3 regions of the Bacillus sp. PK6-16 genome follow, and region 2 is predicted to be linked to each of the others. Evidence: a T-box and tRNA genes for the amino acid it is inferred to sense, from the RefSeq annotation. Region 2 holds a T-box; the other regions hold tRNA genes.
What was found. The T-box of region 2 lies ahead of asnS (asparagine--tRNA ligase). A T-box ahead of a tRNA ligase gene usually reads a tRNA of that ligase, here a tRNA-Asn.
Positions count from the first base shown of each region.

Region 1 (6,622 bases), 1.6 Mb from region 2:
GTGTAACGATTTGGGCACTGTCTCAACCAGAGACTCGGTGAAATTATAGTACCTGTGAAGATGCAGGTTACCCGCGACAGGACGGAAAGACCCCGTGGAGCTTTACTGTAGCCTGATATTGAATTTTGGTACAGTTTGTACAGGATAGGCGGGAGCCATTGAAACCGGAGCGCTAGCTTCGGTGGAGGCGCTGGTGGGATACCGCCCTGACTGTATTGAAATTCTAACCTACGGGTCTTATCGACCCGGGAGACAGTGTCAGGTGGGCAGTTTGACTGGGGCGGTCGCCTCCTAAAGTGTAACGGAGGCGCCCAAAGGTTCCCTCAGAATGGTTGGAAATCATTCGTAGAGTGCAAAGGCATAAGGGAGCTTGACTGCGAGACCTACAAGTCGAGCAGGGACGAAAGTCGGGCTTAGTGATCCGGTGGTTCCGCATGGAAGGGCCATCGCTCAACGGATAAAAGCTACCCCGGGGATAACAGGCTTATCTCCCCCAAGAGTCCACATCGACGGGGAGGTTTGGCACCTCGATGTCGGCTCATCGCATCCTGGGGCTGTAGTCGGTCCCAAGGGTTGGGCTGTTCGCCCATTAAAGCGGTACGCGAGCTGGGTTCAGAACGTCGTGAGACAGTTCGGTCCCTATCCGTCGTGGGCGTAGGAAATTTGAGAGGAGCTGTCCTTAGTACGAGAGGACCGGGATGGACGCACCGCTGGTGTACCAGTTGTTCTGCCAAGGGCATAGCTGGGTAGCTATGTGCGGAAGGGATAAGTGCTGAAAGCATCTAAGCATGAAGCCCCCCTCAAGATGAGATTTCCCATAGCGTAAGCTAGTAAGATCCCTGAAAGATGATCAGGTTGATAGGTTCGAGGTGGAAGCATGGTGACATGTGGAGCTGACGAATACTAATAGATCGAGGACTTAACCATATAATATGTAGCAAATGTTATCTAGTTTTGAAAGAATATAAAAAACTTATTGACTTTCGAGGTCAAATGAGTTAAAATGATTCTTGTCTTAAATGAATACAGTCTGGTAATGATGGCAGAGAGGTCACACCCGTTCCCATACCGAACACGGAAGTTAAGCTCTCTAGCGCCGATGGTAGTTGGGACCTTGTCCCTGTGAGAGTAGGACGTTGCCAGGCAAAATGGAGGATTAGCTCAGCTGGGAGAGCACCTGCCTTACAAGCAGGGGGTCGGCGGTTCGATCCCGTCATCCTCCACCATATATGTCGGAGGGGTAGCGAAGTGGCTAAACGCGGCGGACTGTAAATCCGCTCCTTCGGGTTCGGCAGTTCGAATCTGCCCCCCTCCACCATTCTTAATTAATGGGCTATAGCCAAGCGGTAAGGCAACGGACTTTGACTCCGTCATGCGCTGGTTCGAATCCAGCTAGCCCAGCCATTAAGAGCCATTAGCTCAGTTGGTAGAGCATCTGACTTTTAATCAGAGGGTCGAAGGTTCGAGTCCTTCATGGCTCACCATTTTAATGAAATATGCGGGTGTGGCGGAATTGGCAGACGCACTAGACTTAGGATCTAGCGCCTTTGGCGTGGGGGTTCGACTCCCTTCACCCGCACTTTTAATAAAATAACTCATACATGTCTTGCGGAAGTAGTTCAGTGGTAGAATACAACCTTGCCAAGGTTGGGGTCGCGGGTTCGAATCCCGTCTTCCGCTCCAATTTTCAATATGACATGCCGGGGTGGCGGAACAGGCAGACGCACAGGACTTAAAATCCTGCGGTGGGTGACCACCGTGCGGGTTCGACCCCCGCCCTCGGCACCATATGCGCCCGTAGCTCAATTGGATAGAGCGTTTGACTACGGATCAAGAGGTTAGGGGTTCGACTCCTCTCGGGCGCGCTTTTATTAACGGGAAGTGGCTCAGCTTGGTAGAGCACCTGGTTTGGGACCAGGGGGTCGCAGGTTCAAATCCTGTCTTCCCGATATTCCCAAAAAACATGGGGCCTTAGCTCAGCTGGGAGAGCGCCTGCCTTGCACGCAGGAGGTCAGCGGTTCGATCCCGCTAGGCTCCACTTTATTTAATATATGTCTCGGAGGTATACCCAAGTTCGGCTGAAGGGATCGGTCTTGAAAACCGACAGGCGGTGAGAATCGCGCGGGGGTTCGAATCCCTCTACCTCCTCCATTTTTTCTTTAATGGTGTAGACATATAATAATAAAATATTTATTTTTTCCTTTATGGAGGTATACCCAAGTTCGGCTGAAGGGATCGGTCTTGAAAACCGACAGGCGGCGAGAGTCGCGCGGGGGTTCGAATCCCTCTACCTCCTCCATTTTTTAAAATTTTATATTGTCGCGGGGTGGAGCAGCACGGTAGCTCGTCGGGCTCATAACCCGAAGGTCGCAGGTTCAAATCCTGTCCCCGCAACCAAATGGTCCCGTGGTGTAGTGGTTAACATGCCTGCCTGTCACGCAGGAGATCGCCGGTTCGACCCCGGTCGGGACCGCCATTTATGTTGGCTCGGTAGCTCAGTCGGTAGAGCAGAGGACTGAAAATCCTCGTGTCGGCGGTTCGATTCCGTCCCGAGCCACCATTTTTTTATGCCGGCTTAGCTCAATTGGTAGAGCAACTGACTTGTAATCAGTAGGTTGGGGGTTCAAGTCCTCTAGCCGGCATCATTTAGGGGCATAGTTTAAAGGTAGAACTGAGGTCTCCAAAACCTCCAGTGTGGGTTCGATTCCTACTGCCCCTGTAAAGTATATGGGCCTATAGCTCAGCTGGTTAGAGCGCACGCCTGATAAGCGTGAGGTCGATGGTTCGAGTCCATTTAGGCCCACCATATATTATTCCGCAGTAGCTCAGTGGTAGAGCTATCGGCTGTTAACCGATCGGTCGTAGGTTCGAGTCCTACCTGCGGAGCCATGGCCCGTTGGTCAAGTGGTTAAGACACCGCCCTTTCACGGCGGTAACACGGGTTCGAATCCCGTACGGGTCATACAAAAAGAGTCAGCATTATGCTGGCTCTTTTTTATTTTGTTAATCCTTTTTATTACGTTACTTTCCAGAAATAAATAAAGGAATTTTGGAAAAGCTATGGTATGTATAAAAAGGAGGAAATAATAATGACACGAGTGAGAGACTTAATGAGTACCCATATTGTACATTGTACACCGCTAGACAATGTATATGAGGCAGCTGTAAAAATGAAGGAAGAATCGGTTGGATTAATTCCTGTTGTTGAAAATGAGCAAGTTGTTGGGCTTGTTACTGATCGTGATTTAGTCGTTCGAGGGATTGCTGAAAAACATCCTGGATCTAATAAGATTACAAATGTAATGACAACAAATATTATCTCAGTTTCTCCAAATGATTCTATTGAAAAAGCTACAGAGCTAATGGCACAGCATCAAATTAGACGATTACCAGTAGTTGATAGTGGTCAACTTATTGGCATGTTAGCACTAGGAGATTTAGCTATAAGGGAATCAGCAGATGATCAAGCTGGATTTGCCTTGAGCGAAATCTCAGAGCGTACAGAGTAAATTGAAGCTTTCATTAACCGAGAGTTTAATGGTCACTCATAAAGAGCTAAATTATATATAAATTTCAGATACATTATTCTAGTATATATGGATTAAACTAATATGTTAGCGTGATGTATCTGAGACATTATATAATAAGTATGTGGTTAATAATTTCGACATTTTTTTAAAATTTGTTATTCTTAATTTTTAATAAGAGAAAAGATGATATACTGATAGATATAAGTATTATGAGAGATTTTGAATATAACAATATTAATTTTTAGTGGTGCGATAATAAATTAATATTTCCTACATAGATGAAAAGGGAAGGGGAATTATATGAAGGCTGTACAGGGCGATCCAAATTGGAATTTGGTTACAGATACATATATAGAACCAAATAATTTCGCTGAATTATTTTCTTTGCTTGTACCTTGTCACCCAAAAGGTGAGGGGAAAGAACGAACTATATTAGTATGGAAAGAGAAAGAATTTTATAAAGAAGAAAATTTAGCGGCATTTATCGTATATGGCATGAATAAAGCAAAGAAATTACCGCAGTTTCATAAAGATGAAATTCCAACTTTAGTGCGTATTCTTCGCTTATGCCAAGAGATTGGTTGGTATGAAGAGGCAAATGATTTTATGATAGCGCAAGGATTAGCTGAGTTTGTTCATACTTCATTGGAATATGAAACATGGGATCTTTTGACGCAATCAGTTGCTTTAAATTATTTAATTATTAAATATCGTATAGGTGAATTGACAGATAGGGATATTGAAATTTGGGATAGAGTTAAATTTAATGAGAAGTGTATAACCGATTGTAAACATTTATTATCTCATAAAGAAGTATTGGAATTTACATTCTTTTATATGTGCAAGAGAGCGAAATCATTATCAAAAGAGCAATTAAATAGTGATATGATGAGTTTAGCAATGTATTGTAATACTTTTGTATATGATTTGTATACACATGATTTATTACGGAAATATCGTAAGTGTACAGATTTCCTATCATATTATGGACCTAGTCAGGCAGTTTTAGCATGTCAAAGAGCTGTATTATCTCAAATTTCCGATCGCTTAGACCCATTAAAGACAACGCATGTAGATGATTATTTATATGTGATGAAAGAAATGATGGAGCATATGACGATAGGAGTAATGGATCGATATGGTCATTTTATTGGAAAGCTACTATCTTATGTGCCATTTTTCGAAATGATACAAGTTCCACAGCATGCATATTATTGTGAAGAATTACTGTATATTTGTAAGGGCATTGAATATAAAGAAGAAACACTACGCAATTATATATTTATACAATTACATGATTGTTTACCATCATTCTTTAGGCTATTTCTTAAAAATAAGCGTTACGCAACGATTCATGATATTCTTTTCTATTGGTGCGATGACGAACAACGAATGAGCTTAGAGAAAAAATATAATCTGAGCTTTATTTATGAAAAATATGCTTGTGGATAAACAATATTTTCGATATGAAAAATTAATATAAATTAAAAAGGATCTCCAGTTTATGTGAGATCCTTTTTTGTTAGTAAAACAAGGAGAAAGTGATTAAGACAAGAAACAACATTCCATATAGGAGAAGTTGTGCAGTATAACTTCCTTGTATACCAAAAAAAGTATTGGCTTTCTTATACAAATTCAATATGTATTTTATTGGAGTATCTTTGAAAGATTGGTACACAGTGTCTCCTCTTTCTAAGCTTCTTGTTTTTGTTTTTGGTTATAAGGGACATTAATATATCTAGCTACAAATAATAAAACAGCCATAAAGAATACTGGAAATACAGTAGATAAATAAAAGCCATTACTAATTATATTTGTTATGAGAGCACTCAAAAGAAAAATAGCATTATAAATATGGGCAATTTTTTGTTTTAGTTGCACTTGAAATGATTCCATCATAATTTCTAATGCAACAAAAGCAATAATAATAGATAAAAATACAATGTTTGTATTGTAAATGATTAAACAACAGATTAAACCTAAAAAGGCTACGTATTCAATTATAAGAGGTATATTGCGTGGCATACAATTTACCTAACTAAATATGGCAGTGGATTTACTGCATTTGTTTTTTCAAAATTCCATTCTCCATTATGTAATTCAAAATGAAGATGTTGCCCGTATGAATGACCTGTGTTTCCCATATGACCTATTAATTGTCCAGTTTGTACTTGATCACCAGCTTGTACAGTGCGATCCTTCATATGAGCATAAACAGTTGTATATAATTTCCCATTGATTTGATGCGCAATGAAAACAACATTGCCATAGCTAGCTGAATAATAAGATTTCACAACTTTACCTGCAGCAGCAGCTTGGATAGAGACGTTTCCTGGAGCGGCAATATCTATACCATAATGCATTTGTTCCCAGCGTATATCAAAGGTTGAGCTAATTCTTCCTTGAGCGGGGAATTTGAAAGCAGCTGGAATTGATGAAGGCTGATCTGTTTTAGCTTGTGGTTGATTTTGTACTACATAGTGTTTTGCTACATATCCGTATCCTGTGCCAAAACGAATTTTATACCAAGTACCTACAGTTTCTACTACTTGTACTTGTGTACCGTTTTGTAATGAACCGAGTAGAGCGCTACTTGTACTAGCGGTGCTACGTACATTTAGATTAGGTGTTGCAACAGTATATTTTGTATTATTTTGAACGGTGATTCCTTTTACTAAGGGTTGTGAACCATTAGAGATGAATGCTTTTTGTACGTAACCTGTTTGGCCATTATGTGATATTTTATACCATTCGCCTTGATCTTCTTGAACGGTAATAAACTTACCATTTGGTAATACATCTAAAATGGAAGATTCTAAATTAGGTTCAGAGCGAACGTTTAATGCATTAGCATTAACGATGTATTGATCATTAGATTGAAGTTTGTTTTTTAGTAAAATAGCATCTTTTTGTACATAACCTACTTTATTATGAACAGATACTTTATACCAACCATTAGTTGTTTCAAGGATGTTCACTTTTGTATTAAAGCGAATTGTATCAATTGATGTGCTTTTTACGTTATCTTCTGTATGTAATGCTACTTGATTGACTTTGACATACCCAGTTTTAATATTAGATAATTGTTCAGC
Region 1 covers NZ_CP096511.1:4,565,516-4,572,137, reverse strand. The annotation lists rRNA gene M1D66_RS23600 (23S ribosomal RNA) at 1-927, shown strand, start outside; rRNA gene rrf (5S ribosomal RNA) at 1,030-1,145, shown strand; tRNA gene M1D66_RS23590 (tRNA-Val) at 1,151-1,226, shown strand; tRNA gene M1D66_RS23585 (tRNA-Tyr) at 1,235-1,318, shown strand; tRNA gene M1D66_RS23580 (tRNA-Gln) at 1,330-1,404, shown strand; tRNA gene M1D66_RS23575 (tRNA-Lys) at 1,409-1,484, shown strand; tRNA gene M1D66_RS23570 (tRNA-Leu) at 1,499-1,579, shown strand; tRNA gene M1D66_RS23565 (tRNA-Gly) at 1,609-1,683, shown strand; tRNA gene M1D66_RS23560 (tRNA-Leu) at 1,700-1,788, shown strand; tRNA gene M1D66_RS23555 (tRNA-Arg) at 1,792-1,865, shown strand; tRNA gene M1D66_RS23550 (tRNA-Pro) at 1,876-1,949, shown strand; tRNA gene M1D66_RS23545 (tRNA-Ala) at 1,966-2,038, shown strand; tRNA gene M1D66_RS23540 (tRNA-Ser) at 2,059-2,151, shown strand; tRNA gene M1D66_RS23535 (tRNA-Ser) at 2,207-2,299, shown strand; tRNA gene M1D66_RS23530 (tRNA-Met) at 2,321-2,397, shown strand; tRNA gene M1D66_RS23525 (tRNA-Asp) at 2,401-2,476, shown strand; tRNA gene M1D66_RS23520 (tRNA-Phe) at 2,485-2,560, shown strand; tRNA gene M1D66_RS23515 (tRNA-Thr) at 2,570-2,642, shown strand; tRNA gene M1D66_RS23510 (tRNA-Trp) at 2,649-2,719, shown strand; tRNA gene M1D66_RS23505 (tRNA-Ile) at 2,730-2,806, shown strand; tRNA gene M1D66_RS23500 (tRNA-Asn) at 2,815-2,889, shown strand; tRNA gene M1D66_RS23495 (tRNA-Glu) at 2,891-2,962, shown strand; gene M1D66_RS23490 (CBS domain-containing protein) at 3,090-3,509, shown strand; gene M1D66_RS23485 (DUF3965 domain-containing protein) at 3,831-4,982, shown strand; gene M1D66_RS23480 (hypothetical protein) at 5,223-5,555, opposite strand; gene M1D66_RS23475 (SH3 domain-containing protein) at 5,561-6,622, opposite strand, start outside.
Region 1: it encodes a tRNA-Asn, which carries the amino acid that the T-box ahead of asnS (asparagine--tRNA ligase) is inferred to sense. The anticodon was not compared.

Region 2 (12,378 bases):
ATGATAGTCTCTACCTTTTACCGTTGCAACTGCTTTTTTCTCTGTTTGCTTCGGTGTGTTAATGTATTCCATATTAGATTCTTTCACTTTCATCTTCAGAATACCGATTTGTACGCTCCACTCTGTATCGCTTACTTTTTCAAGTAGTTGACCTTTTTGACCGAACGTTAATACTTTCACTTCATCACCTGCACGTAACTGTTGTTTCGGTGCAGTATTTTTCACATTTACTTTTTGTTTCTTAACAAGCTCTGGCGCTGCGCCTTCTAGACGACTCTTCGCTTCAATTAGCTCGTGGTCTTTCACATTTGCAAGCTGTGCTTTACGCAATTGACGAAGTTCTTGAATAATGCCTTCTGCTTCTTTCTTTGCAGCTTCGACTTTTTCTTCTCCTTCTTTTTGCGCTTTTAATAATCGTTCATCACGATCTTCGTTAAATTCAATGATTTGACGTTGTAATTCACGATGCAGTTTTTCAGATTGTTTGCGAAGCGCTTCTGCTTCGTTCCAGTCACGCTCTGCGTTCTTCTGGCTTTCTTCTAACTTCGCAATCATATTTTCAATTTTATTCGTATCTGTACTAATGTGATTGCGTGCTTGCTCAATAACGCGATCAGATAATCCAAGACGTTTCGAAATTTCAAAGGCATTACTACGGCCTGGTACACCGATTAATAATTTATAAGTTGGACTTAATGTATTTACATCAAACTCAACACTCGCATTAATAACTTGCTCACGGTTATATCCGTATGCTTTTAATTCTGGATAATGCGTCGTTGCAACAACGCGAGCACCGCGATTACATACTTCATCTAAAATTGAAATGGCAAGTGCAGCCCCTTCCTGTGGGTCTGTTCCAGCACCTAATTCATCGAATAAAACTAAGCTTTCAAAATCAGCTTTTTCTAAAATATCAACGATGTTCACCATATGTGAGGAGAACGTACTTAAACTCTGTTCAATCGATTGCTCATCACCGATATCAGCAAAGATATTTTTGAATACACAAATCTCTGACTCATCCATTACTGGAATGTGAAGGCCAGATTGCGCCATTAACACACAAATACCAACTGTTTTCAGCGTAACTGTTTTACCACCTGTATTCGGTCCTGTAATAACAATTGTCGTGAAATCTTTACCTAACATAATGTTATTTGGCACGATTATTTCTGGATCGATAAGCGGATGGCGTGCTTGTCTTAAGTCCATGTAACGCTCGTTATTTACAATCGGCTTTGTCGCTTTAATTCGCTTCGCATAAAAAGCTTTCGCAAAGATGAAATCAAGATTTGCAACTACTTCTACGTTTGATAAAACGATATCCGCTTCTACTGCCACTTCTTCTGTTAACATTAATAAGATGCGTTCGATTTCTTGTTTTTCTTTCACACGTGCTTCTTGCAGTGCATTATTTAATTCTACAATGACTTGTGGCTCAATAAATAACGTTTGTCCAGAAGCCGATTGATCGTGAACAATACCACCATATACGCCGCGATATTCTTGTTTTACTGGGATTACGTAACGTTCGTTACGAATCGTTACAATCGAATCAGACAGCATCTTTTGCGCGTTTGAAGAGCGCGTCATATTTTCTAACTTTTCACGAATACGACTTTCCGCAGTACGAATTTGAGTACGAATACCACGCAGTTTATCACTTGCGCTATCGACTACTTCACCGCCGTCACCGATGCAATTTGTAATTTTCTTTTCTAAATCATATAAAGATACAATTTGAGCGACGTGAGTTTCTAAAATCGGAAGCTCGACACCGTTATCAGCCATATCTTCAATGAAGCGTTTCATATTACGACTACCATACATCGTATTTGCAATATCAAGTAATTCATTTGGACTTAACATACTCCCAATTTTTGCACGCTTCACATTTGAGCGAATATCCGTAATACCACCTAATGGTGCACTACCTTTTAAACGAATAACTTTCGCTGCTTCATCCGTTGTATCTTGCATTTCTACAATTTCTTCAAAATCAGTGCTCGGCACTAAATGCTTCACTTTGTCACGACCAAGTGAAGATGCTGTATGTTCAAGTAATTGTTCTTTTACTTTATTGTATTCTAATACACGCAACGTTCTTTCTAACATGTTGCAGGTCCCCCTTGTATTACTTATTACGTTTAATATAGTCTAATAAACGTTCAATATCCCACGTGTTAATCACGTTATCTTTTTGAATCCAACCTTTACGTGCTGCTGCTACACCTGTTTCCATATCTTCTAACATTTCAAGCGTATGAGCATCCGTATTAATCGCTACTTTCACACCAGCATCTTGTGCTTGTTTTAATAATTTCGCGCTTAAATCTAGACGGTTCGGATTCGCATTTAATTCTAAAACTGTATTTGTCTCTTTTGCTAGTTCAATTAATAAATCTGTATCTACATCATAACCCTCACGACGCCCGAGAAGACGTCCTGTAGGATGGGCAATCATTGTGACATGTTTATTCTCAAGTGCAGTACGTAGACGCTTCATAATCGTTTCACGGTCTTGTGAGAAGCTAGAGTGAATCGCTCCAATGACATAATCTAATTCTGCTAATACTTCATCATCAAAATCAAGCGAGGCATCTGGTAAAATGTCCATTTCAATTCCGCGTAAAATTGTAATGTCTGGATACTTTTCATTCATACGTTCAATTTCTTTCGCTTGCTCACGAAGACGCTCTTTCGTTAAACCGTTCGCCACTTTCAAATATTGCGAGTGATCAGTAATCGCCATAAACTTATATCCACGAGCACGGCACGCTTGTACCATTTCTTCAATAGAAAAAGCACCGTCACTCCAAGTTGTATGCATATGTAAATCACCTTGTATATCGGAAAACTGAATTAAGTTCGGATACTCTTTAATTAATTCAATTTCTTTTCCATCTTCACGCACTTCTGGCGGAATAAATGGCAAACCGAAATGAGCAAAGAAGTCTTCTTCCGTCTCAAATGTTTTCACTTCACCTGTTTCCAAGTTCTCTACACCGTACTCACTAATTTTCTGGCCTTTATCTTTTGCGATTTGACGCATTTTTACATTATGGTCTTTTGATCCTGTGAAATGGTGAAGAGTTGTAATAAACTCTTCTGGTTTTACTAAACGGAAATCAATTGAAATATCATATTCATATTGAAGACGGACAGAAACTTTCGTATCTCCACTTGCTATTACTTCAATCATATTATCAAATTGTAGTAAATGCTCACGTACCGCTGCTGGTTCTGTCGTTGCAATGATAAAATCTAAATCTTTCACTGTTTCACGAACACGGCGCAAACTACCAGCGCGAGAGAAACGAATTACTTCAGCAATATTCGACAATTTCTCCTCTATTTCCCCGGCAATAGGCAATACCATCGCAATTGGTAAACGTTCTGGACGAGAGCCTACTTGATCGATTGCTTCTAATATTTTCTCTTCTGTCTTCTTACCGAAACCTGCTAAAGCTTGTACTTTATTTTCCTCACAAACAGCTTTTAGCGATTCCATATCAACAACACCAAGCTCTTTATATAACTTAGCTACCTTCTTACCACCAAGTCCTGGTAGTTTTAATAACGGCAATAAGCTACTTGGTACTTCTTTTTCAAGTTCTTGTAATACTTCAGATGTTCCCGATTCTATATATTCTTGAATAACGGCTGCTGTTCCTTTTCCGATGCCTGGAATCTTTGTGAAATCTTCAATTTCAGAAAGACTACGATCATCACTTTCTAACGCTGCTGCCGCTTTACGAAATGCAGATATTTTAAATGGATTCGCGCCCTTTAATTCCATAAAAAGCCCGATTGTCTCTAATAATTTGATCACTTGTTTTTTATTTACTTTCATCATTGTCCCGCCTTTCTTTCATAGAAAAAAACTTCTCTTTCCGAAAAAAGAGAAGTTATACTCTGCTACCTGTCTGCCATAGTTCCTTCACCTTTTCAGAGAGAATCGGTGTATCGTCTACAATTATTTTGCTAATTGATGATTGTTGTAATGGTGTTTGTAATTGTTCAATCGGAAGAATGTTCCCAATGATAATTAAGACAAACAAAATAATATATACTTCTAAAAATCCGAGGATTGCCCCCGCAAACGCATTTACTTGCTTTAAAACCGGTATTTCTGCAAACATATTTAACAAATTACCAAGTAATGAAAGTGCAATTTTAGTGATAATAAACAATATGATAAACGCAAGCGCTTGATAAAATACTGTCTCAATATTATTTGCATCAATCCATTCTGGAACAGATACGTTTTTATCAAATGGATACGGAATAAATTTCGCAAGTGCTGGCGCTAAATCTTTACAGTACCAGTATGCAACAAGGTATGCGATAATAAAGCTTGTTAACTTTACAAGTTGCAGAATAAACCCTCTGCGTAAGCCGAGGAAAAATCCCATAACAAGCAGTAAAATGATAATAATATCAATCATGTTATTCCATTCCTTTTTTTGTCATACTTTCTTTCAATTTCTCATGTTCTTCTTTTAATTTTATGTAATCGTGTATGACGTTTACCGCCGTCAATACCGCTAGTCTACTCGTGTCAAGCGAAGGATTCTTGGCATTGAGTTCGCGCATTTTATCATCCACAATCGCTGCTACCATGCGGATATGACTTGTACTTTCATCGCCAACAACTGAATATTGCTGACCATAGATTTCTACATTAATTCGACTTTTCTTTCCCTTTTGTTGTGACAACTCACCGGCCTCCAATCACGTACAGAATCCTAAAGTTTATCATACCATGAACCTTCATAATATGGAAACAGAAAGAACAATCCGATATGATAAAAATAACAATATAAAAAAAGGGGCGACCATTATGTCAAATTCTATCGTAATTCAAACAAGTTCTACAGTAATTGAAGACATGAAACAACAATATAAACACTCGCTTAGCCCGAAAACTCCGCAAGGCGGGATCTTCATGGCAAAGGTGCCATCTTGCACAATTACAGCGTATAAATCCGGAAAAGTAATGTTCCAAGGTGGACGTGCTGAAGCAGAAGCTGCCCGTTGGCAAACTGTCTTCCAAACTCCCAAAACAGCTGTAAAAAAATCTGTCGATTCACACCGTTATGCACCGCCTGCTTCCATCGGTACAATGTCTATCGTAGGGTCAGATGAAGTGGGTACTGGTGATTTCTTCGGGCCGATGACAGTCGTTGCTGTATATGTGGATGCGAAGCAAATTCCACTACTAAAAGAACTTGGTGTAAAAGACTCTAAAAACTTAAATGACGAACAAATTACTGCCATTGCGAAACAACTTCTTCACGTTGTTCCTTACAGTTCTCTCGTTCTTCATAACGAAAAATATAACGAGCTATTTGATAAAGGAAACAACCAAGGTAAACTAAAAGCTTTGCTACATAATAAAGCTATTACAAACTTATTAGCTAAAATGGCACCTACAAAACCTGAAGGCGTCTTAATCGACCAATTCACACAGCCTGATACATACTACAAATATTTAGCAAAACAAAAACAGGTACAACGTGAAAATGTTTACTTCGCAACGAAAGGCGAAAGCGTCCATTTAGCAGTAGCCGCCGCCTCCATTTTAGCTCGTTACTCATTCGTAAAACAATTTGATGAACTAAGTAAAAAAGCTGGTATGCCCCTTCCAAAAGGTGCAGGTAAACAAGTTGATATCGCCGCCGCTAAATTAATTCAAAAGCTTGGTAAAGAACGATTACCTGAGTTTGTGAAACTGCATTTTGCTAATACGGAAAAGGCGCTTCGCTTACTAAAATAGTATCGACAAAAACAGGAGCCTACAAACTCCTGTTTTTTGTTTTATCCTACTATTGTCCTTATAGTTTTGTTATAATTACAATATACAGATTATTCTAACATAGGAGGAGATTCCCATTGCTACTTCTACAAATGATTCTAAATATTTTACTAGGTAATCCACACGAAAGGCAGTTTGAAATTAGAGAAAACATTCAGCTGCTAAGTGAACAACGAGCGTTCAACGATTTAATAGAGCGCTATGGCCGATCTTTCTTATTAAACTTTCGGGTCCGCAGGTTTATCGGGAAACACGATGCTCGCTCGTTAATACATAATCCAGCAAAACTACAACACTTCTGTGAGGAACTTGAATGTATGATTAGAAAAAGGCGGTCTTTCATATGAACGCTGTAAAAGTTAAAAAGGTACTTTATGCATTCGTACACATCGTAGGTCCTCTATCTTACCTCACTATTTCTACCATTTGGGGAGCTTTTTTCACTACTAAATCTACATTTGAAAATATATCTGATAATCTTGGCGTGATGGCCATCTATTACAGCCCTTTCCGAACGGGAAAGTCCATCGCCTTTAGGCATGGGATGAAAGTGAGGTTGGATACGGAGTACCACTAAAAATCGCTAAGTTTGTGGTACTTTAAGTATTCAAAATATTGGTATCTTTTGTGGTGTAGTTTAAAAGTAAAACTGATACAATGTGAATATGATAAATGATTATAGAAGAACCAAAACAACTGTGTCATTAATTAACTACCATTTTGTGTTTTGCCCGCGATACAGAAGAAAGATTTTTCTTAACACAAAAGTAGAAGAACGTTTCAAAGAGTTGGTTCAAGAAATATGCGGAGAAATGGATGTTGCTATTGTCGCAATGGAATGCGACAAAGACCACGTTCACTTGTTCTTAAATACACTACCAACACTTAGTCCTGCTGACACAATGGCGAAAATTAAAGGAGTGACATCGAAGCGTTTGAGAGGAGAGTTTCCTCATCTTCAACACTTGCCAAGTCTATGGACACGTTCCTATTTTGTTTCTACTGCTGGAAATGTATCGACTGAGACAATTAAACAGTATGTTGAAAATCAAAAGACGAGGGGGTGAAAATTGTGTCACAAACAATCACAGTCAAAGTTAAATTGCTTCCAACAAAAGAACAAATTCAGTTATTGGAACAAAGTAGCTATGAGTATATTAAAGTCATTAATACACTTGTATCTGAAATGGCTGAAGCGAAGAAGGGCACTAAGAAAAGTACAAAAGATGTTGAAGCGAATCTTCCAAGCGCAGTGAAGAACCAAGCAATTAAAGACGCTAAAAGTGTGTTTTCTACAAAGGTGAAAAAAAGTAAATACAAAGTTATTCCGATTCTAAAGAGACCTGTTTGTGTATGGAACAATCAAAACTATTCGTTTGACTTCACGCACATTTCAGTTCCACTCATGGTAAATGGAAAATCAACTCGCTTAAAGGTTCGTGCTTTATTAACTGATAAATATAATCGCAATTTTAATTTGTTAACACACAAGTTAGGTACACTTCGTATCACGAAGAAATCTAATAAGTGGATTGCTCAAATATCTGTCACAATTCCTACAAATGAAAAAACAGGAACGAAGATTTTAGGGGTAGATTTAGGTCTTAAAGTCCCTGCGGTAGCCATCACAGACGATGAGAAAGTTCGTTTCTTCGGCAATGGTAGACAAAACAAATATATGAAACGTAAGTTTCGTAGTGTTCGTAAGAAGTTAGGTGAAAATAAGAAATTAAATGCCATTCGACAACTTGATGATAAAGAACAAAGATGGATGCAAGACCAAGACCACAAAGTAAGTCGTGAAATCATTGACTTTGCAACCGATAATAACATTTCTGTTATTCGTTTAGAACAACTAACGAATATTAGACAGACGGCAAGAACAAGCCGTAAAAACGAGAAAAATCTACACACTTGGTCATTCTATCGTTTAGCACAATTCATTGAATACAAAGCGAATTTAGTTGGTATTAAGGTAGAATATGTGAACCCTGCTTATACAAGTCAAACATGTCCGAAATGTTCTGAAAAGAACAAAGCACCAGACAGAAAATACAAATGCCGATGTGGATTTGAGAAACATCGTGATATTGTTGGGGCGATGAATATTCGCTACGCAACTGTGATTGATGGTAACAGTCAATCAGCCTAAGATGCTATACGCACTGTCTTAGGAGGGGCAATGAGATGCCCTCATCTTGAAGTCTGTTCAAAACAGAAATGGACTGCGAACGTTTAGTCATTCAAGAATCCCACCCGTCAATCCGTAAGGATTAGGGCTTGCGACTTTAGTCGTGGGAGTCTCAATGTGGTTTTTCTATTTCGATCGATTAGACAAGGATGTAGATAACATTACAAAAGAGATTCATGATAAAAAGATGTAACACATAAAAAGGAGAGTCGCCAAGACTCTCCTTTTTATGTTAGCTTTGTTTCTGCTTCTTATTAGATGAAGATACTTTATGAGAACCTGTTTCATGTGTTGTCGTTCCTTGTCCTTCTACTTCTGGAGAACCTAGGCCCGATCTCGAATGATCTTTTTTCACTTTTTTACTCATTTATATTCACCCCTTCGCGTTACTTTTTGCTACAGGAGAATAAACTATACAAAATAAAAAGCGAGAGGAAATCCTCTCGCTTTTTTCATATTTTAGAACTCAGAAGAACCTGGAGTTCTTGGGAATGGAATTACGTCACGGATGTTAGCCATGCCAGTGATGTACATTAGGAAGCGCTCGAAACCTAGACCGAATCCAGCGTGTTTTGTACCGCCGTATTTTCTAAGTTCTAAGTACCACCAGTAGTCCTCTTCGTTCATACCTAATTCTTTAATTCTGTCTACTAAAACGTCCATTCTTTCTTCACGTTGACTGCCGCCGATTAATTCGCCGATGCCAGGAACTAGAAGGTCAGTAGCAGCTACTGTTTTACCGTCGTCATTTAAGCGCATGTAGAACGCTTTAATGTCTTTCGGATAGTCAGTTACGAATACAGGGCGTTTGAAGATTTCTTCTGATAAGTATCTTTCGTGCTCTGTTTGTAAGTCAATACCCCATTCTACTGGGTATTTGAAGTCAGCACCTGATTCTTGAAGTACTTTAATTGCTTCTGTATAAGTGATGCGACCGAAGTCAGAGTTAATTACGTTATTCATACGCTCTAGAACTGTTTTATCAACGAAGCTGTTGAAGAATTCCATTTCTTCTGGTGCATGCTCTAATACGTATTTCATTGCATATTTCAGCATATCTTCTGTAAGGTTCATTACGTCACCTAGTTCAGCGAATGCAATCTCAGGCTCAACCATCCAGAACTCGGCAGCGTGGCGAGTTGTGTTTGAGTTTTCTGCACGGAATGTAGGTCCGAATGTGTATACATCACGGAATGCTAATGCATAAGCTTCAGCGTTCAGCTGTCCACTTACTGTTAAGTTTGTTTCTTTGCCGAAGAAGTCTTTTGTTTCATCAACTTGTCCGTCTTCGCCTTTTGGTACGTTGTTTAAATCTTGCGTTGTTACGCGGAACATTTCGCCTGCACCTTCTGTATCACTACCAGTGATGATTGGCGTGTGAACATGTACGAATCCACGCTCTTGGAAGAATTGGTGAATCGCAAATGCTGCGATAGAACGTACGCGGAACGTTGCAGAGAATGCATTTGTTCTTGGACGTAAGTGAGCGATTGTACGTAAGTATTCAAACGTATGACGCTTCTTTTGAAGTGGGTAATCAGAATCTGATAAGCCCTCGATATCAATTTTTTCTGCTTTAATTTCAAATGGTTGCTTCGCTCCAGGCGTTGCAATTACTTTACCTTCTACTTTAACTGAAGAGCTAAGTGGAAGTTTTGCAATTTCTTTGAAGTTATCTAATTCTGTATCGAAAACGATTTGAACGCTTTTGAAGAAGCTACCGTCGTTTAATTCGATGAAACCAAATGCTTTTGAATCACGTAAGTTACGAATCCACCCTGATACTTGTACTGTTTGACCTGCGTATTTATCTGTATCTCTATACAGACTTTTTACTAATGTGTTTTCCATAGTGAAATTCTCCTTTGCTCATATATTTAAATACAAAAAAACCTTTCATCCATAAAGGGACGAAAGGTTAAACTTCGCGGTACCACCCAATTTGTCATAAAGACCAACTTTAACTCGTATGTAATACATACTTCCCGGTTTGTAACAGGCCGGATTCCCGTCTAAGTCTACTCTTGAATACAAGATTCAATTTCGGTTAGCAACTCCAAGGTGTTCTTCACATATACCGCCTCATCAGGCTCTCACCGTCCCTGACTCGCTTTGGATTATAGTATATACTACTTTTCCTTATCATCGTCTTTCATTTTGTTAAACTAAAATTAATGTACTACATTCGAGAGAAAGATGCAAGGTGTCGGAAAATATATGAGCGATTTTTGTAATATATCGACTTACCGAGAGTATCCGACAACCAATCCAATAAAAAAATTGCCGGAATATATCCGGCAATTTTCTAATTACTTACGTAACTCCGCACCGAATTTCTCTTCTACCGTTGTTAGTACACGGTTATGTGCTTCTGTTACTTCTTCGTCTGTTAATGTACGTTCTGCATCGAAGTAAGTCATAGAGAATGCAAGTGATTTCTTGCCTTCTTCCATTTTTTCACCTTCGTATAAGTCAAATAATGTTACATCTTTCAGAAGTTCTCCGCCAGCTTCAGCAATGACTTGCTTCATTTCACCAGCTTTTGTTTCTTTTGTTACTACAACAGCCATGTCACGTGTCATAGATGGGAAACGTGGAATTGCTGAGTAGTAAGTTTCTTCAGCGTCTGCACCGAATACTTTTACAAGAGATAATTCAAATACGAATGTATTTTTCACATCTAATTGTTTTTCTGCTTCTGGGTGCAATTGACCGATGAAACCAATTACTTCGCCATCTAATACGATGTCAGCTGTACGTCCTGGGTGCATACCTTCACGTTTTGCTGGTGCATATGTGATTTGGTTTGCAACGCCAAGTACGTCGAATAGTCCTTCTAGTACACCTTTCACAACGAAGAAATCTACTACTTTCTTCTCACCTTGCCATGCATGGTGAAGAGCAAGACCTGTCATAACACCTGCAAGATGCTGTTCTTCTTTCGGAAGTTCTCCTTCTTCTGTCGGTAAGAAGATAGAACCTACTTCGTATAAAGCAACGCTGTCGTTTTTACGAGCGACATTGTATGAAACTGCTTCTAGTAATTGCGGTACTAAGCTTAAACGAAGTTGGCTACGTTCTTCACTCATTGGAAGTGCAAGACCTACAGGCGCCTTTTCGTTTGGCTCAACCATATATTGTTTCGCTTTGTCAGCGCTTGTTAATGAATACGTGATTGCTTCATATAAACCAGCACCCTCTAAGAAGCGGCGTACTTTACGACGTTTCGTTTGTGCTGATGTTAATTTACCACGAGTCATCGTTCCAGAAGGTAATGTAACTGGAATGTGGTCATAACCGTATAGACGACCCACTTCTTCTACTAAGTCTTCTGAAATTGTAATATCAGGACGACGTGCTGGTACATTTACATGGAATGTTCCTTCTACTTCTGTGAATGGGAATTTCAAGTTTGTGAACATTGTACCCATTTCACTCGCAGAAATATTTGTACCTAATACACGGTTTACTTTTTCAGCAGTAACAGATACTGTACGCTCTTGTACTTGTAAGTTGTCAGCTTCTACTACACCTTCAAGTGCTTCACCGCCAGCATATTTCGCCATTAAAGCAGCTGCGTGTTGAATTGCTTCAAATGTACGTGTTGGGTCGATTCCTTTTTCGAAACGTGCACTTGATTCACTACGAAGACCTAAGTCTTTTGATGTACGACGTACTGTTTGACCTGCAAAGTATGCAGACTCAATTAGAACGTTTACTGTCTCATTTGTAACTTCAGAATCCGCCCCGCCCATTACACCAGCAACAGCTAAAGCTTTCGTGCCGTTTGTAATTACAAGGTGGTGGCTTTGTAATGTACGCTCTTGATCATCTAACGTTTCAATTTTTTCGCCTTCTTTTGCAAGACGAACAACGATTTCTTTTGAACCTAATTTATCGTAATCGAATGCATGTAACGGTTGACCGTATTCCATTAAAATGTAGTTTGTAATATCAACTACGTTGCTAATTGGACGAATGCCAGCTGCCATAAGACGAGTTTGCATCCACATTGGTGATGGACCAATCTTTACGTTTTTAACCATTTTTGCAATGTATAATGGGTTTTCTTCTTTCGCTTCTACACTTACAGAAATATAATCAGAAGTTTTTTCTGCTGTTTCTTGTAAGTCGATAGCTGGAAGTTTTACTTCGCGGCCATAAATAGCAGCTACTTCATATGCAACACCTAACATGTTTAAGCAATCTGCACGGTTTGGTGTTAAGCCAAGCTCAAGTACTTCATCGTGTAAGTTTAAAATTTCAAGTGCATCTGCACCAACTTCAGCGTCACTTGGGAAGATAAAGATACCATCTGCGTATTCTTTTGAAACTAACTTTCCATCAATACCAAGCTCTTGAAGAG
Region 2 covers NZ_CP096511.1:907,780-920,157, reverse strand. The annotation lists gene M1D66_RS04725 (endonuclease MutS2) at 1-2,118, opposite strand, end outside; gene polX (DNA polymerase/3'-5' exonuclease PolX) at 2,138-3,856, opposite strand; gene M1D66_RS04715 (CvpA family protein) at 3,912-4,451, opposite strand; gene zapA (cell division protein ZapA) at 4,453-4,722, opposite strand; gene rnhC (ribonuclease HIII) at 4,847-5,782, shown strand; gene M1D66_RS04700 (hypothetical protein) at 5,899-6,168, shown strand; gene M1D66_RS04695 (hypothetical protein) at 6,165-6,398, shown strand; gene tnpA (IS200/IS605 family transposase) at 6,487-6,888, shown strand; gene M1D66_RS04685 (RNA-guided endonuclease InsQ/TnpB family protein) at 6,894-7,973, shown strand; gene M1D66_RS04680 (YuzL family protein) at 8,245-8,379, opposite strand; gene asnS (asparagine--tRNA ligase) at 8,472-9,863, opposite strand; T-box leader at 9,916-10,167, opposite strand; gene pheT (phenylalanine--tRNA ligase subunit beta) at 10,322-12,378, opposite strand, start outside.

Region 3 (12,378 bases), 310 kb from region 2:
TGTAACGATTTGGGCACTGTCTCAACCAGAGACTCGGTGAAATTATAGTACCTGTGAAGATGCAGGTTACCCGCGACAGGACGGAAAGACCCCGTGGAGCTTTACTGTAGCCTGATATTGAATTTTGGTACAGTTTGTACAGGATAGGCGGGAGCCATTGAAACCGGAGCGCTAGCTTCGGTGGAGGCGCTGGTGGGATACCGCCCTGACTGTATTGAAATTCTAACCTACGGGTCTTATCGACCCGGGAGACAGTGTCAGGTGGGCAGTTTGACTGGGGCGGTCGCCTCCTAAAGTGTAACGGAGGCGCCCAAAGGTTCCCTCAGAATGGTTGGAAATCATTCGTAGAGTGCAAAGGCATAAGGGAGCTTGACTGCGAGACCTACAAGTCGAGCAGGGACGAAAGTCGGGCTTAGTGATCCGGTGGTTCCGCATGGAAGGGCCATCGCTCAACGGATAAAAGCTACCCCGGGGATAACAGGCTTATCTCCCCCAAGAGTCCACATCGACGGGGAGGTTTGGCACCTCGATGTCGGCTCATCGCATCCTGGGGCTGTAGTCGGTCCCAAGGGTTGGGCTGTTCGCCCATTAAAGCGGTACGCGAGCTGGGTTCAGAACGTCGTGAGACAGTTCGGTCCCTATCCGTCGTGGGCGTAGGAAATTTGAGAGGAGCTGTCCTTAGTACGAGAGGACCGGGATGGACGCACCGCTGGTGTACCAGTTGTTCTGCCAAGGGCATAGCTGGGTAGCTATGTGCGGAAGGGATAAGTGCTGAAAGCATCTAAGCATGAAGCCCCCCTCAAGATGAGATTTCCCATAGCGTAAGCTAGTAAGATCCCTGAAAGATGATCAGGTTGATAGGTTCGAGGTGGAAGCATGGTGACATGTGGAGCTGACGAATACTAATAGATCGAGGACTTAACCATATAATATGAAGCAATGTTATCTAGTTTTGAAAGAATATAAAAAACTTGTTGACTTTCAAAAGTAAATGAGTTATAATAATTCTTGTCTTAAATGAATACAGTCTGGTAATGATGGCAGAGAGGTCACACCCGTTCCCATACCGAACACGGAAGTTAAGCTCTCTAGCGCCGATGGTAGTTGGGACCTTGTCCCTGTGAGAGTAGGACGTTGCCAGGCAAATGGAGGATTAGCTCAGCTGGGAGAGCACCTGCCTTACAAGCAGGGGGTCGGCGGTTCGATCCCGTCATCCTCCACCATTTAGCCGACTTAGCTCAATTGGTAGAGCAACTGACTTGTAATCAGTAGGTTGGGGGTTCAAGTCCTCTAGTCGGCACCAGAAATCATGGCGGTTGTGGCGAAGTGGTTAACGCACCGGATTGTGGCTCCGGCATTCGTGGGTTCGATTCCCATCAGTCGCCCCATTTTTCTTAAATAAATTAATATGCGGGTGTGGCGGAATTGGCAGACGCACCAGACTTAGGATCTGGCGCCTTTGGCGTGGGGGTTCGACTCCCTTCACCCGCACTTTTAATTAAATAACTCATACATGTCTTGCGGAAGTAGTTCAGTGGTAGAATACAACCTTGCCAAGGTTGGGGTCGCGGGTTCGAATCCCGTCTTCCGCTCCAATTTTCAATATGACATGCCGGGGTGGCGGAACAGGCAGACGCACAGGACTTAAAATCCTGCGGTGGGTGACCACCGTGCGGGTTCGACCCCCGCCCTCGGCACCATATGCGCCCGTAGCTCAATTGGATAGAGCGTTTGACTACGGATCAAGAGGTTAGGGGTTCGACTCCTCTCGGGCGCGCTTTTATTAACGGGAAGTGGCTCAGCTTGGTAGAGCACCTGGTTTGGGACCAGGGGGTCGCAGGTTCAAATCCTGTCTTCCCGATATCCCTAAAAAATATGGGGCCTTAGCTCAGCTGGGAGAGCGCCTGCCTTGCACGCAGGAGGTCAGCGGTTCGATCCCGCTAGGCTCCACTTATATTAATATCATTTATGGCGGTGTAGCTCAGCTGGCTAGAGCGTACGGTTCATACCCGTGAGGTCGGGGGTTCGATCCCCTCCGCCGCTACCATAAAGGACCTTTAGCTCAGCTGGTTAGAGCAGACGGCTCATAACCGTCCGGTCGTAGGTTCGAGTCCTACAAGGTCCACCATTAGACGTATATATCTCGGAGGTATACCCAAGTTCGGCTGAAGGGATCGGTCTTGAAAACCGACAGGCGGCGAGAGTCGCGCGGGGGTTCGAATCCCTCTACCTCCTCCATTTTTTCTAAAGTAAATATTTTATCATCGCGGGGTGGAGCAGCACGGTAGCTCGTCGGGCTCATAACCCGAAGGTCGCAGGTTCAAATCCTGTCCCCGCAACCAAATGGTCCCGTGGTGTAGTGGTTAACATGCCTGCCTGTCACGCAGGAGATCGCCGGTTCGACCCCGGTCGGGACCGCCATTTTTACATAAAGGCTCGGTAGCTCAGTCGGTAGAGCAGAGGACTGAAAATCCTCGTGTCGGCGGTTCGATTCCGTCCCGAGCCACCATTTTGAAGTCGCAAGCCGACTTAGCTCAATTGGTAGAGCAACTGACTTGTAATCAGTAGGTTGGGGGTTCAAGTCCTCTAGTCGGCACCACTTTCAAAATGAGCCATTAGCTCAGTTGGTAGAGCATCTGACTTTTAATCAGAGGGTCGAAGGTTCGAGTCCTTCATGGCTCACCATTTACAATTTAATGCGGGTGTAGTTTAGTGGTAAAACAAGAGCCTTCCAAGCTCTGGTCGAGAGTTCGATTCTCTTCACCCGCTTTTCAATTATGGGCCTATAGCTCAGCTGGTTAGAGCGCACGCCTGATAAGCGTGAGGTCGATGGTTCGAGTCCATTTAGGCCCACCATAATTGTTCCGCAGTAGCTCAGTGGTAGAGCTATCGGCTGTTAACCGATCGGTCGTAGGTTCGAGTCCTACCTGCGGAGCCATATTTATAGAGAAGTACCCAAGTGGCTCAAGGGGCTCCCCTGCTAAGGGAGTAGATCGCGAACGCGGTGCGAGGGTTCGAATCCCTTCTTCTCTGCCAGAACTGGCCCGTTGGTCAAGTGGTTAAGACACCGCCCTTTCACGGCGGTAACACGGGTTCGAATCCCGTACGGGTCATACTAAAAGAGATAGCATAATCTGCTATCTCTTTTTTGTTGTATAAAAATGGACTTTGGATAGTCTGCTTTTTTATGCAATAGAAGAAATATGAAGTATTCGCTGTTGCAGTTGGGTACATAGAGAGCCGTAAATACAATCATGTTAATTATTTGGACCTGTATGAATATGAAGGAATTAACTTCAACTTGAACTTTTACCCCAGCTGTATGGCTGTAGCCTCCTACACTTGGAGAAACCGATGAAAATGCATCTGGGAGCTACTGTGGAAAATAAATAATATATAGAAGAAGCTGCTTTCTCTCAATAGCTGTGATCTACTGAAGACAGCTTTTTTATGTTGTCAGTATTGTCGAGTTTTGTCGGTAAGTCGATATATTGCAAAAATCGCTGATATAATTTGAGTTACGGTCGATAAATTTCAATAATCGCTGATATATTTGGAGTTACAGTCGATATATTCTAAAAATCGCTGGTATAATTTCACTTACCGACAAAAAACACAAGAAAATCCCTTTCACAATCTAAAGAAAACGCCTCCATTGAAATGGATTCCACACCTATTCCAATAACTTTACACTCTATGTGAAAAAGTTCACAAATAGGTCATAATTTGTGAAGTAATTCACAATAATACGTGCTACAATATGAATGTAAAGAAGTTAAACAACATTAAATTAGTATTTTAATTAATTACTTAAACAATCATAAAAAATATATGTGAACAATAGAGAGGGGAAATTACCATGAAAAAAGGTATCAATCGTGTAGTATTAGTAGGAACAGGAGCTGTAGGTTGTAGTTACGCTTACTCAATGATCAACCAAGGTGTAGCTGAAGAATTCGTATTAGTAGATGTTAATGAAGCAAAAGCAGAAGGGGAAGCAATGGACTTAAGCCATGCGGTACCATTCTCTCCATCACCAACAAAAGTTTGGAGCGGTAGCTATGCAGATTGTAAAGATGCAGATTTAGTTGTTATCACTGCTGGGTTACCACAAAAGCCAGGTGAAACTCGTTTAGACTTAGTTGAGAAAAATACAAAGATCTTTAAACAAATCGTTCGTGGCATTATGGATAGCGGATTCGATGGAATCTTCTTAATCGCAACTAACCCAGTTGATATTTTAACTTACGTAACTTGGAAAGAATCTGGTTTACCGAAAGAGCGCGTAATCGGTTCTGGTACTACTTTAGACTCTGCTCGTTTCCGTTACATGTTAGGTGACTACTTAGATGTAGATCCACGCAACGTTCATGCTTACATCGTTGGTGAACACGGTGATACTGAACTTCCAGTATGGAGCCACGCTACTATCGGTGTACAAAAACTAGAAACAATCTTAGCTAACAACGAACAGTACAAACAAGAAGACTTAGATAAAATCTTCGAAAATGTACGTGATGCAGCTTACCATATCATCGAGCGTAAAGGTGCAACTTACTACGGAATCGGTATGTCACTACTTCGTGTAACTAAAGCAATCTTAAACAACGAGAACAGCGTATTAACTGTATCTGCATACCTTGAAGGCCAATACGGTGAGAAAGATGCTTACGTAGGTGTTCCAGCTGTAATTAACCGCGAAGGTGTACGTGAAATCGTAGAGCTTGAGTTAAATGAAGAAGAAAAAGCGAAGTTCGCTCATTCTGTAAAAGTATTAAAAGAAACAATGGCACCAGTACTATAATAATTGCTAAATCATTTAGGGGCGGGACACTGCTTCCTACCTCTAAATTCATATAATTTAATATAAATTCCTTTTCCGGTTTCCCTTGTATATCCCCAATATACCCCTTTTGCTGGATCAGGGTCGTTTATAGAAAAAAGCACTCTACTTTAAGTAGAGTGCTCTTTATTATCCCGCATTAACGGGCAGTAAGATCCCCACCTCAAAATGCAGCGAAAGCAAAGAAGTTAGTTTGGTGATCAACTGCCCGTAAAAGCCCGATTGGTTCAACTAATAATCAGTGGGGGATTAACACCCCACACTGATTAAAGTTTCACTTTATCATTTTTTAGGCGTTAATCCTAATTTCTTTAAAATATCTGCCAGTGTACCGCTTTTGGATTTTTCTACAGGTGTTTGTGATTTAGATGCATCCGGACCTTTTTTCAAGAAGTTCTTTTCGACGAAGCGAATATCTTTTTCATCGACAATCCCATCTTTATTAAGGTCTCCGTCTTTTACAGTTAGTCCTTTTTTGCCATAGTTGCTAGCGATAATTTCAGCATCTCTAATATCGATTACTTTATCAGCATTTACATCGCCGGCAAGGTTTTCGTCAGGTCTTGCATAATAATATTGGCCAAGCAGCTTACCGTCTTTTTCAGTACCAAGTTTCGTTGTTAGGCGGCTTGTTAAATGTCCTGGCACCTCTACATATAAGTTATAGTCGCGTTTATTAACTGGAAGTCCATTTAGTTTGAAGTATCCGTATTTATCTAGTGAGCCTTCAAACTTATGACGATAAGAATCAGTCGCATATACTTTTACGCCAAGCTTTGTATAATCGAACTTTTCATCTAAATATCCACGTTCATTTAAGAATGCACCAGGCTTAATATTTCCTTCTACTAATGAGTTTAAGGACATTACTGAGAATGATTGATCTTGAAGGACACGCATTCTATTTGGCTCTGTTTCTCCTGGTTTCCAGTATACAAACACTGGTAACTCTAATTGAGCATTTGCTTCATAAAACTCATCGTTTTCTACTTTGAACGTTACATCAATGAACGGGAAATCACCATCTAATCCAGCGAAGTTTTTGTCATCGATAGCACCGCCAACTGTAACAGAGCCTGCTTCTAGCTTCGGTTCATTTACTTTTGCTGTTACCCCTTTTTCAGAAAGGAGTTTTTTAAAAGCAGGATTCAATTTCGCATTTGCAAATTTGAAGTTCTTTTCTAGGAATTTTACGTTAAATTCCCCAGCAACAAATTGTTTCACATGTTTGGCGTTTAGCGTCACAGTGAATTCATCACCTTTATATACTTCTTTTTTATCATAGCTAGTTTTCGCATATTGAGCTCCTTGCGGGATAAACCAATAGTTATTTACACCGCTTGGATAGTCAACTCCTGCAGTTGCATAATCGAAAATATATACCCCTGTGTTCATTGGACCTTCCACTTTAAAGGATTCAGGAGTAATGCCAACTTTAAAGTCACCGTTTGCATTAATAGGTAAAAACTTATGCAAGTATGGAGAATAGTCATAATACATCACTCCGTTTGCTTCTTGCGTAATGTTTAATCCTTTTCCTTTTAAGTAGTCAACATTCGAATCATACACATTTCCTTTAATCCATAATGCCTTTTTACCGTCTTCTACTGTATAGTTTTCTTCATTTAATTCATAAATACCAGGTTTTAATCCAGTTAATTTTACTTCTGGCGGTGTATTATCAATTACGACATAATCACCTTTCACACGTGCTTTACCATCTTTATCATAGCCAACAAATTCAATTGTGTAATCGCCTTCTGGTAAGTCGATTTTCTCATCACCAATTGGTTTTGCAGGATCATTTGTGAAAGGATATACTCTGCCGTTAAAGAATGAATCTAAGTAGTAATACACATCCGTTTTTAGTCCGCTTGTGTTTAATGTTCCAATGAAGCCAAGCGCTTTATTTGTTTTTGAATCCTTCACGATAAGATCTAACGTCTCAAGGTCGCTATTTAATTGGAATGCTCCGTGTAAATACGATTCACGATATGGATTGAATTTAGATGTATCAGTTGAAATGGATTTTCTTGATAAAAAAGCATTTTCAATACCAGGCTCTGATACACGAATAGAGAATGGTATTTGATACGTTTCTTCTTTATTTTTCGTATTTGTAATATGAATATATCCTTCATATCGGCCTTGCTTCACGCCAGCTGGAATATTAATTTTTGCTTCAACTTCATCTGATTTTCCAGCATCAACAGTAATTGTTTCTGCAATAGAAACTTTTACACCATTTGCGGTAGCGTCGTTAATGGAAGGAGAAGCTGGTGTATAAGAAATTTCTGTTTTAAATTCTTTCTTCTCTTGTTTATTATGATTAGCTACTTTTACATTGCGTTTTTGTTCAAGAGCTTCACCGTCTTTTTGATAGAACTTCCCGAATGCAATGGATCCGGTTTCTTCTGGTACTTCAATTACTTCATCATTTACAACTGTTTTTGTTGTATCTAGCACTTTAAAACTTGTTTCCGTATGAACGGAGTTGTATGCATCTACTCGTCCAGCTCCAACTTCATATACGGAATACTTTTCTTTTAAATCATCAGCTGTGTTCATAAGAGACGCCTTTACATCGAATGGAGAGTATTCTGGGTGTTCTTGTAAAATAAGAGCAGCAACGCCCGCGATATGAGGAGAAGCCATAGATGTTCCTTGCATACGCTCATAGGAAACGTCATAGTTTTCGCCCTCTTGTGGGTCATTAATATATTCAGGTACTGTTGAAAGTACAGCAACACCAGGCGCTGTAATATCTGGTTTAATATCATCATTTGATGTAACAGGACCGCGTGAGCTAAAGTCTGCAAGATGATCGCCTTCTGTTTGAATATAACTAAGTTCGTCAAAAGTAAAGGATGTATTACTTTGTTCGATTTGAGCTTTTAGTTTTTCACCGTCTTCTTTCGTTAGGCGGAATGCTGGAATGTATTTTGTACTTTCACCAACGTAGAAAGGAATTTCTCCGTCCACATTGTTATAAATAATAACGGCCTTTGCACCAGCTTGTTTTGCGTTAGCAATTTTTTCATCAAATGACAGTGTACCACGTGCAACGAGAGCGATTTTTCCTTTTACATCTTTTTTACTAAACTCGTCAGACGTACCAATTCCTACAGATTCAATAGATAGAGATTGTCCTTTGAAATCCTCTATTTTATCAGTGAAATTTTTGCCGAATAGAATTAGGTTAGGAAATTGTAATTGTCCCGCATGACCTGATAGTTTCGGTAAGGAAATAGAGCTATCACTTGCTCCAACCGTAATTGCAAATGGAGAAGCACCTGGTGAACCGAGTGTCGCTGGATTTGGACCAGAGTTGCCAGCAGCAACGACTGTAACAACGCCTGAAAGCATTGCATTATTAACAGCGATAGATGTTGGATCGAGTGGATTGTTGCTATCATCACCTAATGATAAGTTAATAACGTTCATACCGTCAGAAATAGATTTATCAATTGCAGCGATAATGCCTGAACTATCTCCACTTCCGTATGGGCCGAGTACACGATAGTTATACAGTTCAATGTCAGGGGCAACGCCTTTTACTGCGGAATCTGATGTATTTTTCTTTTGAGCAGAAACGATACCTGCTACGTGAGTACCATGGGCGGTGTAGAAGGAAGAGCCGCGATCATCAAATTCAGGAGCACCAGATTGTTGCCACTCTGTATAAGTTGTTTCCATCGGATCTGCATCGTTATTAATAAAGTCCCAACCTTTTACGGAGTTTGGATCTACCTTGCTAGAATCTTCGCCAGGTTTTGCGCGATAGCCCTTATATACATCTTTTAAGTCAGGGTGATTGTAATCAATACCCGTATCTAATACACCAACTTTAATTCCTTTTCCGGTAATGCCTTCACTATGTAACTTATCGACCCCAATTTGCGGAATACTATCTGTTAGTTTTTGAGGCGCTTTTTGCTCTGCTTGTTTCGGTAAATTTAATTTCACTTCGTAATCTTTCCAAATACGTTTTACAACGCCAATCCGTAACAATTCTTCCACTGTATTTGCTGGTAATGTCAGCGCAACCCCATTTATCGCATGTTTATAAGAACGTTTAATTTGTACTGACTGGAAATTCCCTGACTTTACTGATGGGCTGAATTGATAAAGACGTTTTAGTCCTTTTTGAAATTCCTCATGTTCTTGATCAATACGTGCTTTTATATTTTCAGGAGCAGCTTGTAATCCTTTTTCTTTTTGTTTTAATTCATTAATTTTTACTGGCGCAGTTTGAAATTCTACAATGATATTTACTGGTTCGGGACTACTCGTATTAATATCTGGCGAAATCGTAAAGCCAGGATTGGCATCTAACGTTTGTAATGCCTGACGCTGTTCTTTAGAAAGTTTTGATAGTAAAGACTGGGCGTTTGAAGAGTCAATTTGGTTAATAGGATTTTCAGCAAGTACATTGAATGGAAGGGCAGTTGAAAATAGAACGCCAGCCGTTACAATTCCGGTAACAAAACGATTTTTCTTTTTCATGTATAAGCCTCCAGTAATTTATATTTTAAAAATTATTTCTCCACGCCTGGTGTTTGCTCTGCATGGAATGTCCAGTTTAGCTGCAGGGAATCACCTTGAAATTTATTTTGATCTTGGTTGTTATCTTCAAATGAGAAGAGGACGTGTAAATAATCTGTTTCACCAGATTTAATACCGTCTATTAAGTTATGACGTTCTAGAGAAGTAGCGACATCTTCAGGTTTCATAGTTTTTAATTGTGATAGTTTTGTTTCCCACAAAATCTCATGATCATCGTTTGGATTAGATGGCTGTCCATCATTTACTAGAAACTTGACGATAATGTGATCACCTAAATCTTCACCGTCATTATTTTGCTTTGCATCTGTAACTTCATATGATGTTTCAAGTGCTACTTTTGCGATATCCAATGTACCTTTATTTTCAAGCTTGAAGTTCCTTTCAATAAAATCACCTGGTTTTAAATCTTTCACATTAACGATTACACTTGGATTAATAGAAAGATCTAGTGTTCCAGCTTGAAATGAGTTACTTGATGTTTCTGAATCACTGAAATAGGCGAATACACCGCCGAATGTAAGGGATAAGCCAAGTGAAGCGGTGATAACTCCCATTCCTACTTTTTGTTTTAATGACATAAGAAAGCCTCCTAGTTAAATTTGTATAGCAACCGTTCGCAACAAGGATAAACGAGTAAACATAGTAGTCCGCTATGAATTGTAGTTACGAAAGATCGTCGTTCTTTATTGAGAACAAGTATATGCTTATAAATTTCGCATTTCAATAACATTGTGACAAAAAATATTGAGAAACATTTTTTTATGACAGATTATTTTGTTTTGAATTTAAGTGGAAAATAGCATGAAAAATAGGATAAACATAATAAAATAAAGGTTGAGAAAAAATAATTGGTAAAAATATAGAAGAATAATAAAGCGTTTTCAATGAATATTCGTCAAAATTCGATATTTTACACGGAAATGTGAAGGAAAACTAACATTTTTAAGAAAAAAACGAATGTTTTTTATAAATTAACAAGGATATTGCAGTTTTTCGCAGAAATAGTTAAAGTATAAAAAATTCTGTCATCTAAGTGAGGTGAGCATATTGAGTGTAATAAATTGTGAAGAAGTGAAACGAGATGAGTTTCATACAGAAAAGTACTATGAAAGTTATAATATCTTTGGCGCACATGTTGTGACGGAAGATGAGATTCAAGGAGTACGATTTACAGTGTGGGCTCCTCATGCGAAAGCAATGAGTGTTGTTGGAGATTTTAATGAGTGGGATTATGAGCAACATAAAATGCTACAAGTGACAGAAGAAGGCATTTGGTCCTTGTTTATACCGCATATTGAAGAAGGAGAAATATATAAATATGCGATTGAAACGTTGGCTGGTGACGTCATTTTAAAGGCAGATCCGTATGCTGTATATGCAGAAGTAAGACCGAATACGGCATCTGTAGTTTTTGATATAAAGGGATATGAATGGAATGATAAAAACTGGATTCGTAAGAAAAAGAAAAAATCGATTTATAAAGAAGCGATGACAGTTTATGAATTGCATTTTGGTTCTTGGAAAAAGAAAGAAGATGGAACACTGTATTCTTACAGGGAAATGGTAGAAGAACTCATTCCATATGTGGTGGAACATCAATTTACACATATTGAAATTATGCCGCTTGTTGAGCATCCATATGATCGTTCTTGGGGATATCAAGGAACGGGATATTATGCAGCGACGAGTAGATTTGGTACGCCGCATGATTTAATGCATTTTGTCGACGAATGTCATAAATATGGAATCGGTGTCATTTTAGATTGGGTGCCGGGGCATTTTTGTAAAGATGCTCACGGTTTATATTTGTTTGATGGTACACCGACCTATGAATATAAAGATAAAGATGTACAAGAAAATCCAGTATGGGGAACTGTCAATTTTGATTTAGGAAAGAGAGAGGTACGTAATTTCTTAATTTCAAATGCGTTATTTTGGATGAGATATTTCCATATTGATGGTTTCAGAGTTGATGCAGTTGCGAACATGTTGTACTGGAATAAAGAAGGACAAGAGCAAAGTAATGAGCATGCTGTTTCATTTTTAAGAGAGTTAAATGAAGCAGTGTTTGCAGAGGATGAAGATTTTCTTATGACGGCAGAAGATTCAACAGCTTGGCCACTTGTAACAACTCCAACGTATGAAGGTGGGCTTGGATTCAATTACAAATGGAATATGGGCTGGATGAATGACATGCTGAAATATATGGAGTGTGCGCCTGAATATAGGAAACACATTCATGAGAAAATGACGTTTTCTTTGCTATATGCGTACTCTGAAAACTTCATATTACCGCTTTCTCATGATGAAGTCGTTCATGGGAAAAAGTCGTTATTAAATAAAATGCCAGGTGATTACTGGGATAAGTTTGCTCAGCTTCGTTTATTATATGGATATTTCTTTACTCACCCAGGAAAGAAATTACTTTTCATGGGAGGAGAATTCGGGCAGTTTGATGAGTGGAAAGACCTTGAAGATTTAGATTGGAATTTACATGATTTTGAAATGCATCGTTATATGCATGATTACTTTAAAGAGCTCATAGCATTGTATAAGCGCTCAAAACCACTTTGGCAGCTTGATCATTCGCCTGAAGGTTTTCAGTGGATTGATGCTAATAATAACGAGCAAAGTATTTTCTCGTTTATCCGTCAAGGGGATAAACAAGAGGATGCGTTAGTTATCGTATGTAATTTTACGAAAGCTACATATGAAAACTATAAAGTAGGTGTACCAGATTTCGAGTATTATAACGAGATTTTAAACAGTGATGCACAGCAATATGGCGGTTCGGGGCAAGTGAATAAGAAACGTCTTAAGACGATTCTAGAACCGTACCATAATCAAGCAGCACATGTAGAGATTACAATTCCACCATTTGGCGTATCCATATTACGACCAGTGAAGACGAGAAAGGGGAGCAAAAAACAAGATGGCTCAAAAACAAAAGTGCGTAGCAATGTTACTAG
Region 3 covers NZ_CP096511.1:600,897-613,274, forward strand. The annotation lists rRNA gene M1D66_RS02940 (23S ribosomal RNA) at 1-926, shown strand, start outside; rRNA gene rrf (5S ribosomal RNA) at 1,028-1,143, shown strand; tRNA gene M1D66_RS02950 (tRNA-Val) at 1,148-1,223, shown strand; tRNA gene M1D66_RS02955 (tRNA-Thr) at 1,228-1,303, shown strand; tRNA gene M1D66_RS02960 (tRNA-His) at 1,313-1,388, shown strand; tRNA gene M1D66_RS02965 (tRNA-Leu) at 1,411-1,491, shown strand; tRNA gene M1D66_RS02970 (tRNA-Gly) at 1,521-1,595, shown strand; tRNA gene M1D66_RS02975 (tRNA-Leu) at 1,612-1,700, shown strand; tRNA gene M1D66_RS02980 (tRNA-Arg) at 1,704-1,777, shown strand; tRNA gene M1D66_RS02985 (tRNA-Pro) at 1,788-1,861, shown strand; tRNA gene M1D66_RS02990 (tRNA-Ala) at 1,878-1,950, shown strand; tRNA gene M1D66_RS02995 (tRNA-Met) at 1,971-2,047, shown strand; tRNA gene M1D66_RS03000 (tRNA-Ile) at 2,052-2,128, shown strand; tRNA gene M1D66_RS03005 (tRNA-Ser) at 2,146-2,238, shown strand; tRNA gene M1D66_RS03010 (tRNA-Met) at 2,266-2,342, shown strand; tRNA gene M1D66_RS03015 (tRNA-Asp) at 2,346-2,421, shown strand; tRNA gene M1D66_RS03020 (tRNA-Phe) at 2,434-2,509, shown strand; tRNA gene M1D66_RS03025 (tRNA-Thr) at 2,524-2,599, shown strand; tRNA gene M1D66_RS03030 (tRNA-Lys) at 2,610-2,685, shown strand; tRNA gene M1D66_RS03035 (tRNA-Gly) at 2,699-2,769, shown strand; tRNA gene M1D66_RS03040 (tRNA-Ile) at 2,780-2,856, shown strand; tRNA gene M1D66_RS03045 (tRNA-Asn) at 2,864-2,938, shown strand; tRNA gene M1D66_RS03050 (tRNA-Ser) at 2,946-3,036, shown strand; tRNA gene M1D66_RS03055 (tRNA-Glu) at 3,042-3,113, shown strand; gene M1D66_RS03060 (L-lactate dehydrogenase) at 3,860-4,804, shown strand; gene M1D66_RS03065 (S8 family serine peptidase) at 5,126-9,349, opposite strand; gene M1D66_RS03070 (CalY family protein) at 9,382-9,987, opposite strand; gene glgB (1,4-alpha-glucan branching protein GlgB) at 10,457-12,378, shown strand, end outside; gene glgC (glucose-1-phosphate adenylyltransferase) at 12,342-12,378, shown strand, end outside.
Region 3: it encodes a tRNA-Asn, which carries the amino acid that the T-box ahead of asnS (asparagine--tRNA ligase) is inferred to sense. The anticodon was not compared.